Regions from separate parts of the Thioalkalivibrio sp. ALE25 genome, predicted to be linked through region 1. Evidence: predicted binding sites of a transcription regulator. Region 1 holds the regulator's gene; each other region holds the start of a gene.
The links. The regulator sigma-54, encoded in region 1, starts transcription at its own class of promoters, with help from an activator protein. The targets are predictions, from matches to a motif close to TGGCANGNTNCNTGCTT.
Positions count from the first base shown of each region.

Region 2: the regulator sigma-54 is predicted to act here: its motif matches at 1,380-1,396, upstream of flgB (flagellar basal body rod protein FlgB).
Region 3: the regulator sigma-54 is predicted to act here: its motif matches at 1,765-1,781, upstream of fliL (flagellar basal body-associated protein FliL).

Region 1 is NZ_KB897925.1:164,873-168,113, reverse strand. It holds gene lptA (lipopolysaccharide transport periplasmic protein LptA) at 1-238, shown strand, start outside; gene lptB (LPS export ABC transporter ATP-binding protein) at 235-1,005, shown strand; gene C996_RS0100855 (RNA polymerase factor sigma-54) at 1,095-2,576, shown strand; gene hpf (ribosome hibernation-promoting factor, HPF/YfiA family) at 2,593-2,931, shown strand; gene C996_RS0100845 (PTS sugar transporter subunit IIA) at 2,935-3,241, shown strand, end outside.
Region 2 is NZ_KB897934.1:71,220-74,460, reverse strand. It holds gene C996_RS0110150 (flagellar hook assembly protein FlgD) at 1-432, opposite strand, end outside; gene flgC (flagellar basal body rod protein FlgC) at 444-863, opposite strand; gene flgB (flagellar basal body rod protein FlgB) at 891-1,298, opposite strand; gene C996_RS0110135 (protein-glutamate O-methyltransferase CheR) at 1,517-2,332, opposite strand; gene C996_RS0110130 (chemotaxis protein CheV) at 2,538-3,241, opposite strand, start outside.
Region 3 is NZ_KB897928.1:91,581-94,821, reverse strand. It holds gene fliN (flagellar motor switch protein FliN) at 1-221, opposite strand, end outside; gene fliM (flagellar motor switch protein FliM) at 233-1,207, opposite strand; gene fliL (flagellar basal body-associated protein FliL) at 1,218-1,715, opposite strand; gene C996_RS0104435 (flagellar hook-length control protein FliK) at 2,007-3,101, opposite strand; gene fliJ (flagellar export protein FliJ) at 3,167-3,241, opposite strand, start outside.

The sequences.
Region 1 (3,241 bases):
GGAATCCCCCGACCCCGAGACCGGCGAGATGCGCATCGCCACCGCGCTGCGCATCGACTACCTGCTGAACGATGACCGCATGATCCTCACCGACCAGGCCCATGTGATCACCGCCAGCGAAGAGGCGCGCGGCAAGCGCATCACCTACGACCTGACCACCGACGTGATCGAGGCCGAACGCGGCGAGGACGACAGCGAACGCGTACGCATCACCATCCAGCCACGCGACGACGAATGAACGCACCCGCCACCAGCCCGGCGCCAGCACCCGCCGAGGCCCGTGATCGCCTGATCGGGCGCGAACTGACCAAGCGCTACGGCCAGCGCACCGTGCTCGACCAGGTGGATGTCGACCTCGCACCGGGCGAGGTGGTCGGCCTGCTGGGTCCCAACGGCGCCGGCAAGACCACCTGCTTCTACAGCCTGGTCGGGCTGATCCGCCCTAACGCCGGGCGCATCACCCTGGGCGGGCACGACATCACCCGCGCGCCCATCCACGTGCGCGCCCGCGCCGGTCTCGGCTACCTGCCCCAGGAGGCCTCGATCTTTCGCCGCCTGAGCGTGTGGGACAACCTGCAGGCCGTGCTGGAACTGCGTCCCGGACTGGACCGCCACGAACGCCGGCGTATCGGCGACGCGCTGATCGAGGAGTTTCAGCTCGAGACCGTGCGCCACAGCCCCGGGATCGCGCTGTCCGGCGGCGAACGTCGGCGCGCCGAGATTGCGCGGGCCCTGGCCGGTGACCCGCAATTCATCTGCCTGGACGAGCCCTTTGCCGGGGTGGACCCGATCTCGGTGGGCGATATCCAGGATGTAATTCGCCACCTTGCAGCGCGCGGCATCGGGGTTCTGATCTCCGATCACAACGTGCGCGAGACCCTCGGGATCTGCCACAGGGCCTATATTCTGAGCGAGGGGCGCCTGCTGGCCGCCGGGACACCCGACGAGCTACTGGCCGACCCCCAGGTGCGCCGGGTCTATCTCGGCGAGAATTTCCGCCTGTGATTCCGGCACGCGCACAACCCGCGCCGGTGCACAAACCACGAGGCAGCATTTAAGATCGCTCTTATGGTCACCCGCGACCCGCACAGCCAATGCTGAAACCCGGCCTGAATCTTCAGCTGGGTCAGACGCTCACCATGACCCCGCAACTGCAGCAGGCGATCCGCCTGTTGCAGTTGTCCACGCTCGAGCTGCAGGTGGAGATCCAGCAGGCGCTGGAGAGCAACCCCATGCTCGAACAGGTGGAAGACGAGGACGACATGGGCGGGGCCGAGCGCCTGGACGCGGAGGGCGAGGTGGTGGAAGGCGACCGCATGGAGGCCACTACCACCAGCGATGACGTGATTCCCGAGGAGCTCACCACCGACAGCCGCTGGGACGACATCTACGAACCGCCGCCCGCCCCCAAGGGCGTGGATGACCGCGACCCGCTGGAAAACACCAGCGACGACGACGGCGAGGGCCTGCAGGACCACCTGCTGTGGCAGCTGCACCTGAGCCACCTGACTCCGCGCGACCAGCGCATCGGCGCGGCCCTGATCGACGCGATCAGCCCCGACGGCTATCTCGAAGGCGACCTCGAGACGCTGGCCGAGACCATCAGCCGCGGCGAGGAAGAGCCCGTCGGCGTGGATGAGGTCGAGGCAGTCCTGCACTGGATCCAGCAGTGCGACCCCCTGGGCGTGGGCGCGCGCGATCTGCGCGAATGCCTGGAGATTCAGCTGCGCGAACTGGCCCCGGACGCCCCCGCCCGCGAGGCCGCCCGGGCGATCCTGGAACACGGCATGGACAGCCTGGGCAAGCGCGATTACAAAGCCCTGCAACGCCAGTCGGGTGTGCGCGACCCGGACGAACTGGCGCGCGCCCTGGACCTGATCCGCACCCTGAACCCGCGGCCGGGCGCGCAGATCAGTGCCGCCACCTCCGAATACGTGGTGCCCGATGTCTACGTGCGCCACACCCCGGAGGGCTGGCGCGTGGAGCTGAACCCGGAAATCGCGCCACGCATCCGTATCAACGACCTCTACGCCGGCATGGTGCGCCAGGTATCGGATGCCCGCGACAGTGCCTTCATGCGCGACCAGCTGCAGGAGGCGCGCTGGTTCCTGAAGAGCCTGCACAGCCGCAACGACACCCTGCTGCGCGTCGCCGAGGCGATTGTCCATCGCCAGCAAGGCTTCCTGGAACACGGCGAGGTCGCGATGCAGCCATTGATCCTGCGCGATATCGCCGAGATCCTGGAGATGCACGAATCGACCATCTCCCGGGTGACCACCCAGAAATACATGCACACCCCGCGCGGGGTCTTCGAGTTCAAGTATTTCTTCTCCAGCCATGTCGGCACCAACGACGGTGGCGAGTGTTCCGCCACCGCCATCCGTGCCATGATTCGCGAATTGATCGACGACGAACCCGCGAACAAGCCGCTCAGCGATGCCCGGCTCGCCCAGATCCTGGCGGACCGGGGCATCAATGTGGCGCGTCGCACCGTGGCCAAGTACCGCGAGGCGATGCACATCCCTTCATCCAGCGAACGCCGGCAGATGGCCTCCATGCCCACCGGCCACAAGTAACCAAGGAGTCCCGACCATGCAGATCAACCTGACCGGCCACCATGTGGACCTCACCGACGCCCTGCGCGACTACGTCAACGAGAAGTTCGCGAAGCTGGAACGCCACTTCGACAAGGTCATCGACGTGCACGTCGTGCTGACCCACGAGAAGACCCAGAACCAGTTCAACAAGGCCGAGGCGAATCTCCAGGTCAGCGGCAATCACATCCACGCGGAGGCCTCCCACGAGGACATGTACGCCGCCATCGACGCGCTGATCGACAAGGTCGACCGCCAGCTGATCAAGCACAAGGAAAAGGTCAAGGATCATCACCGGGCCGAGGGCGCCCAGCGCAACCGTGAGCAGGCCTCCTGACCCATGTCCATTGCCGAGCTGATCACCGCCGAGCGCATCCGCCTGGAGCCGGAATGCTCCAGTCAGAAGCGGGCCCTGGAGGCCCTGTCGGAACTCCTCGCCGGCGGCGGTGATGCCGGCGGACCGGGCAGCACCGCGATCTTCGAGGCCCTGTCCGCGCGCGAAAAGCTGGGCTCCACCGGCCTGGGCCATGGGGTTGCGATCCCCCATGGCCGCCTGGCCGATCTCGAGGCTCCGCGCGTGGCCGTCCTGCGCCTGGAGAGCGGCGTCGACTTCGACGCCATGGACCACGAGCCGGTCGATATCCTGA
Region 2 (3,241 bases), on a different contig from region 1:
GCCCATATTCATGCGGCGAATGCGCTCGCCATTCGGGCTGTACACGTCGATCTGCAGCTCTTCGGTGGCGCGCTCCAGATCGACCGCGCCGTTCACCCGCCCGTCGGGCCCCAGTTCGCCAAACTCGACGGGCACCAGTACATCCTTGCCAACCAGCGAAGCCGCCTGCAGCGTCTGGTTCTGCCCCAGGGACTGCGCCAGCTTCTCGAAGGACTTGGACAGCTGCTCGATGCCGGTCACGGTGGAGAACTGCGCCATCTGGCCGAGGAAATCACCGTTATCCATCGGCTCCATCGGGTCCTGGTTCTCCAGCTGGGTGGTCATCAGCTTGAGGAAGTCGGACTGCCCGAGGCGGTCCATCTCGCCTTCCGGCTTCTTCTCCGGGCGCGACAGGCCGAGGCGATCCAGCAATTCGGGGGAAATCTGTGTCATGGCGGGCTCCTCTAGCCTTGGCCGATCTGCAATGTGCGCTGGAGCAGCTGACGCGAGGTCTCCATCACCTCGACGTTCGCTTCGTAGTTGCGCGAGGCGGACATCATGTTGGCCATCTCCTCGACCACGCTGATCGCCGGGCGGAAGATGTAGCCCTCCTCGTTCGCCTGCGGGTGGTGTGGCTCGTAGTGGGCCTGTGGCGCGGCCTGCGACTCGGTCACGCCGGCCACCCGCACGGACGTCGCCGCACCATTGGGGTTGGCCTGATCCATCACGCTCTGGAACAGCACCTGCTTGGCGCGATACGCCTCGTCCGGGTTGGTGGCGGCGGTGTTCGCGTTGGCCAGATTCGAGGCCACGGTATTCAGGCGCACCGACTGCGCCGACAGCGCCGAAGCCGAGGTATTGAACAGACTGAACATATTGCTCACGACATCGATCTCCCGATCAGGCCCGCGTTAACGGTCGCCCCTCAGGGCTTCGCGGATGCCGGAGACCCGGCGATTGAGGAATTCCAGACTGCTCTGGTACTGGATCGCGTTCTCGGCAAAGGCGGCACGTTCCATCTGCGGATCCACCGTGTTGCCATCCAGGGACGCCTGCGAAGGGACGCGATAAAGCGCCTCGGCCTGCCCGTTCATCGCCCCGGCATTGGGGTCGATATGCGCCGCCTGGCTACGCGCCATGGGCAAGTGATTGCCGCTCCCAGCCGCGGACTCGAGCACCGCGCGAAAGTCGATATCGCGCGCCTTGTAGTTCGGGGTGTCCGCATTGGCGATGTTGGAGGCCAGCAGCTCCATGCGCTGGGCGCGCACGTTGACCGCCTGCGGCAGGATGCCCATCGCCTTGTCGAGAGAGAGACTCATCGTTTCCGTCCTGTCCGCCCGTGGCGGACCCTCGCTACCAGAACCGGGACGCAGCCATTGCGGCCCTTTGCGAGGAGACCGATGCAATCGCTATGCCAGCGACGGGAATCCGTCTCGGCTGGGGACGCCCTTAGCGGGAAACGTGGGAAGGGGGCAATTCGAGTCGCGGCCGCATTGCGCGGGCGTTTCGGACCTGGCGGCCCTGCGACGGAGGGGCGTCAGGATTTGAGCCGGAGGACCGAGCCGTAGTCGGTGCGAACCGTCTCGAAGGCCTTGGTGTACGGGCCGGCCGTCTCCGAAGCGCCAAGAAACAGATAGCCGCCCGGATTCATCTGCCGGGCAATACCGTCAAGAACCTGTCGCTTGGTCTCGCCGGAGAAATAGATCAGCACGTTGCGGCAGAACACCAGGTCGAACTTGCCCAGTGCCGCGTAGCTGTCGATCAGGTTGAGCTTCTGAAAACGACAGCGCCGCTGGACCTCGGGAACGACCTTGTGGCCGTCCGTCACGGTCTCGAAGAAGCGCGCGCGGCGGCTCTCGCTCAACCCGCGCACAATACTCAGGCCGTCGTAGACCGCCCGCCGGGCGTCATCCAGGATCTTCTCCGACAGGTCCGTCCCCAGGATGGATACCGGCACCTTGCGCGGGGGGCGGGATTCCTCCCACTCGGAGACGACCATGGAGATGCTGTAGGCCTCCTGGCCACTGGAACAGCCGGAAGACCAGACCTTGATGCTGCTTCCCTTCGCAGCCAGCTCCGGCAACAACACATGCCGGAGGATCTCGAACGGAAAGCCATCGCGAAACCACGAGGTTTCGTTGGTCGTCATCGCGTCGATCACACGGGTGCGCAGCCGCGGATTCGGGGCTTGCCGCATCGCGTGCAGGAGCTCCGGCACGCTCTTGAAGTCGAACTCGTCGAGCAGCCGGGACAGTCGGCTCGACACCAGATACTGACGGCTGTCACCCAGCACCAGGCCGCAGCAGTCCTGCAGGAAGCGGGAAAACTCCTCGTAATCGCGGGAATCGATCACCGGTTCATCCCCGAGCACAGTCCATGGTGATTAGCATCCTGATGACGAGTCCTTGACAGCGGCGCCCGCGCCACGAAACGCAGGGGGAATCCCCGGTAGCGGGTTTCAGTATACGGTGTCGCAGGCGGGACACGACACTGGGCCCTTGTCGGCCATGTGACGCCGCCCCGGCCTTGCCGGGCGGCAACCCCGTTCCCCCCGGCGGTCATTCGACCTGTTGATCCTCGCGCCCGGTCTGGTCGAGCACCGCGTTGGCCAGTTCGTCGGGGTTGAATTTCGAGAGAAACGCATCGGCCCCGGCGCGCTTGACCATGTCGGTATTGAACTCGCCGCTCAACGAGGAATGCAGCAGCACCTTCAGATCTTTCAGGGCGGGATTGTCCCGGATCCGCGCCGTCAGCGTATAGCCGTCCATGCGTGGCATCTCGATGTCCGAGATCACCAGCTCGATCTGGTCGCGAACCGGGCCCTCCCCGGCCTTCTGCTCCAGGAAGTCGAGCGCCTCCTGACCATCCTTGAAAACCTCGTATTCGAACCCGAGACCGCGAATCGCCCCCTCGATCTGCTTGCGCGCCACGACCGAGTCGTCAACGATCACGACCTTGCGCCCCCCCGCTGGCGTGGCGTCCGCTCGGATGGACTCGGAGACCTCGGTCGGCAGAGGATTGACGATCGAAAGCACCCGTTCCACGTCGATGATCTCGACCAGCTTGTTGTCGATCTCGGTGACCGCGACCAGGAAGGACTCGCGCCCCGTACCACGCGGAGGGGACTTCACGTCCTGCCAGTTCACATTCACGATCCGGTCCACGGCCGATACCCAGAACCCCTGAACCGAACGGTTGAACTCGGTGACCACCACCTTCTGGTCGCCGCTGTCGCTGGCACCGGCCGCGCTGCGCAGGCCCA
Region 3 (3,241 bases), on a different contig from region 1:
TCCTGCGCCGGTTCCTCGGACGCCCCGCCCTGTGCCTCGTTCAGCAGCGCGTCGGGGTCGGCGGCTGCCTCGCCATCCTCGTCCTTCTGCTCCGCCAGGGCGGCCGCCCACTCGTCGGCCAGGGCCTGGTCATCGGAACCGCCCTCCGTCTCCAGATTCTCGGCGGCGGCCTCCGCGTCGGGGCCGGGGGTGTCCTGTTTGGGATCGTCGGTGTCTGCCATGCTGCGGCCCTCTATCGTTTGATGATGCGTTCCGAAATCTGGATCGCATTCAGCCCATTGGATACGCCGAACTTCCCGCGGAACATCGGGATATCTTCGACCTGCAGGGAAATCTTTTCGGGGAGATCAACCGGGATGATGTCGCCCGGCTGGATATCCAGCAGCTCGCGCACGGTCACCTCGGTCTCGGCCAGGATGGAGCTGATCTCGACCTCGGCGGTCTGGATCTCCTCCTGGAGTGCGTGCATCCAGCGCTGGTCCACGTCGGAGCGGTCCGACTGGATACCGGTGTCCAGCTGCTCGCGGATCGGCTCGATCATCGAGTACGGCAGGGTCACGTGCAGGTTGCCGCCGCCCCCGTCGAGCTCGATGTGGAACTCGCTGATCACCACGATCTCGGTCGGCGAGACGATATTCGCGAACTGCGGGTTGACCTCGGAGTTCAGGAACTCGAACTCCAGCTCCATGACCGGCTGCCAGGCCTTCTGCATGTCCTCGAACGCGCCTTCCAGCACGCCGTGCACCACCTTCATCTCCATCGGGGTGAAGTCACGCCCCTCGATGCGGGTGTAGTAGCGCCCGTCGCCGCCGAAGAAGTTGTCCACCAGGATGAACACCAGCTTCGGGTCGAACACGAACAGCCCGGTGCCGTGCAACGGATGCGCGCGCACCAGGTTCAGGCTGGTGGGCACGAACAGCGAATGCATGTACTCGGAGAACTTGGTGATGCGGGTGCCCACCACCGAGATCTCGGCGGAGCGGCGCAGCACGTTGAACAGACGGACCCGAAGGTGACGCGCGAAACGCTCGTTGATCATCTCCAGCGTGGGCATGCGCCCACGCACGATCCGGTCCTGGGTGGCGAAGTTGAATTCGCGTGCCTGGCCATCACTCGGATACGGGTCTTCGGTCTCGACGTCGCCCTCGTCCACGCCGTGCAGGAGGGCATCGATCTCGTCCTGGCTGAGGATATCCGTCTGTGCCATGACGGGGCTCCTACTGCATCACCAGTTCGTTGAACAGCACGGCCTCGACCGCGTCCGGGGCATCGCGGGAACGCAGGATCCCGGCGATCGTCTCTTTCAGTTCTTCCGCCAGGGCCTCCTTGCCCGCGCGGGTATTGAGATCCTCGTAGCGCTGTTCCGCCAGGATGCCCAGCAGGTCGTTTCGGATTGCCGGCAGGTGCCGTTCGAAGGCCTCGGCGACCGCCGGGTCATGGGTCACCAGAGCAAGTTCCGCGCGCAGGTAGCGGATGCGCCCCGGGGCCTCGATGTTCACCGTCATCGGCTCGAGGCTGGTGTACAGCCGCTCGGGCGGGCCGGCTTCGACCTGCTCGGTATCGTCACCGTCCGCCATCAGGAAGAACCAGGCGGCGGCCGCACCGCCGGCTACGAGAAACAGGACGACCAGGATCAGGACGATCAGCTTGCCCTTCCCGCCCTTCTTCGGGGCGCCGCCTTCGTCGTCGTCCAGATTGACTTCCTTCTCTGCCATATCGCACCCGCTGTCCGGTAAACCGAGGATTCGTTCTCGGTACAGACCATAGCAAGGCTGATGCCAGAAGTCGTTTTAGTCTTTGTAATCCGTAAGTTACGCTTGTTTACTGGCGGTTTTCCGGGGTAAACGCGGGCGCGGAAAACATGAAGAACGTCAAGAATCGGCCGCCCGGCCGCCGTGAAAGACGGAATCTTGGCGGCACACGGGAACATGGGGGAAGCCGGCATAAGCGCAGGAACGGGCCTGCAGCCACGGCCGCAGGCCGCGGCTGCACCCAAGCACGGCCGGTCAGGCAAACAGGTCCAGGCGCCGGTTCAGCATGGAGAGCGTGCTGCCATCGGCGGCCTCGCGGTCCTCGGCCTCGGCGGCCTCGTCATCCGCCGCGAGCGCCGTCTCGCCGGCCTCCTGCTCCGCCTGCTCCTCGGCCGCGTGGTCGGACACGGTCGCATCGTCCAGCATCAGGCCGCTTTCGGCCAGGCTGTCACGCAGGCGCGGCATGGCCGCCTCCAGCACCTCGCGGGTCACCGGATTGGCACTGATGAACTGGATACTGGTGCGATCACCCTCGACCAGCACACGCACATCCAGGCTGCCCAGTTGCGGCGGGTGCAGCTTGAGTTCGGTACGCCCGCCCTGCGCCTGGGCCAGCATGCGAACCTGGTCGGCCAGCTCCCGGGCCCCGTTGGGCTGCTGCAGGAGTCGTGTCAGATCGAGGCGCGGCAGCGCCCGCGCCCCGTCCGTCCCTTCGGCCTGCCCGAGCCCCTGGGCCGGCAGCACCCCGCTCAGGGGGTCGGAACGGCCGCGGCGCGCCTCGTCACCCCCCTGCCCCATCCACTGGGCGAGGATCTCCAGGACGTTGTCGCGGGCCATGCCTCCCTGCGCACCCATCACGTCGGGCTTCAGGGCAACCGCGCCATCGCGTCCGGCGTTGGCCTGGGCCGCTTCGACGAACAGCCGCATGACCGCGGCCGGCAGCGGCTTCACCGGCAGGGCCCGCTCCTCGCCTCCTCCCCGGGCGGGGGTACCTTCGGCGCGGGGCACCTCGGCTCGTCCCGGTTCCTGGGTCGCAGCCATCAGCGCGGCGACCGGCAAGGCATTGCCACCCCCTTCGGGATCCGCGGCCAGGGGCTGCCCGTCCAGCAAGTCCTGGAGTCGCGCCAGCATCGCCTCCAGGTCCAGGCCTTCCAGTTCCTCGCCGGGAACGCCCAGGCTGGCCAACAGCGACTCCATCTGGGGCTCCAGGATGGCCAGGAAATCCTCGCCGTCCTGGCCCTTGAGGCGGCCTTGCAGGCCTTTCAGGTCGTCCAGGCCCTGCATCGAGCTGCCGCCCAGCAGTTGCAGCAGCGGCAGCATGCCCTGGCCCGTATTCTGTGTTGCGATCATTGCCGGATCCTCGGTCTGCCGGGGTCATCCCCGGGCCTTTGCCTCAATCGATACTCAGGGTCCATTCAAGAACCCTGCCAACGCGCGTCTGCCTCGCGCGCATGGGCCTGGCGGGTGGCCCACATATCCTGTTCCGTCTG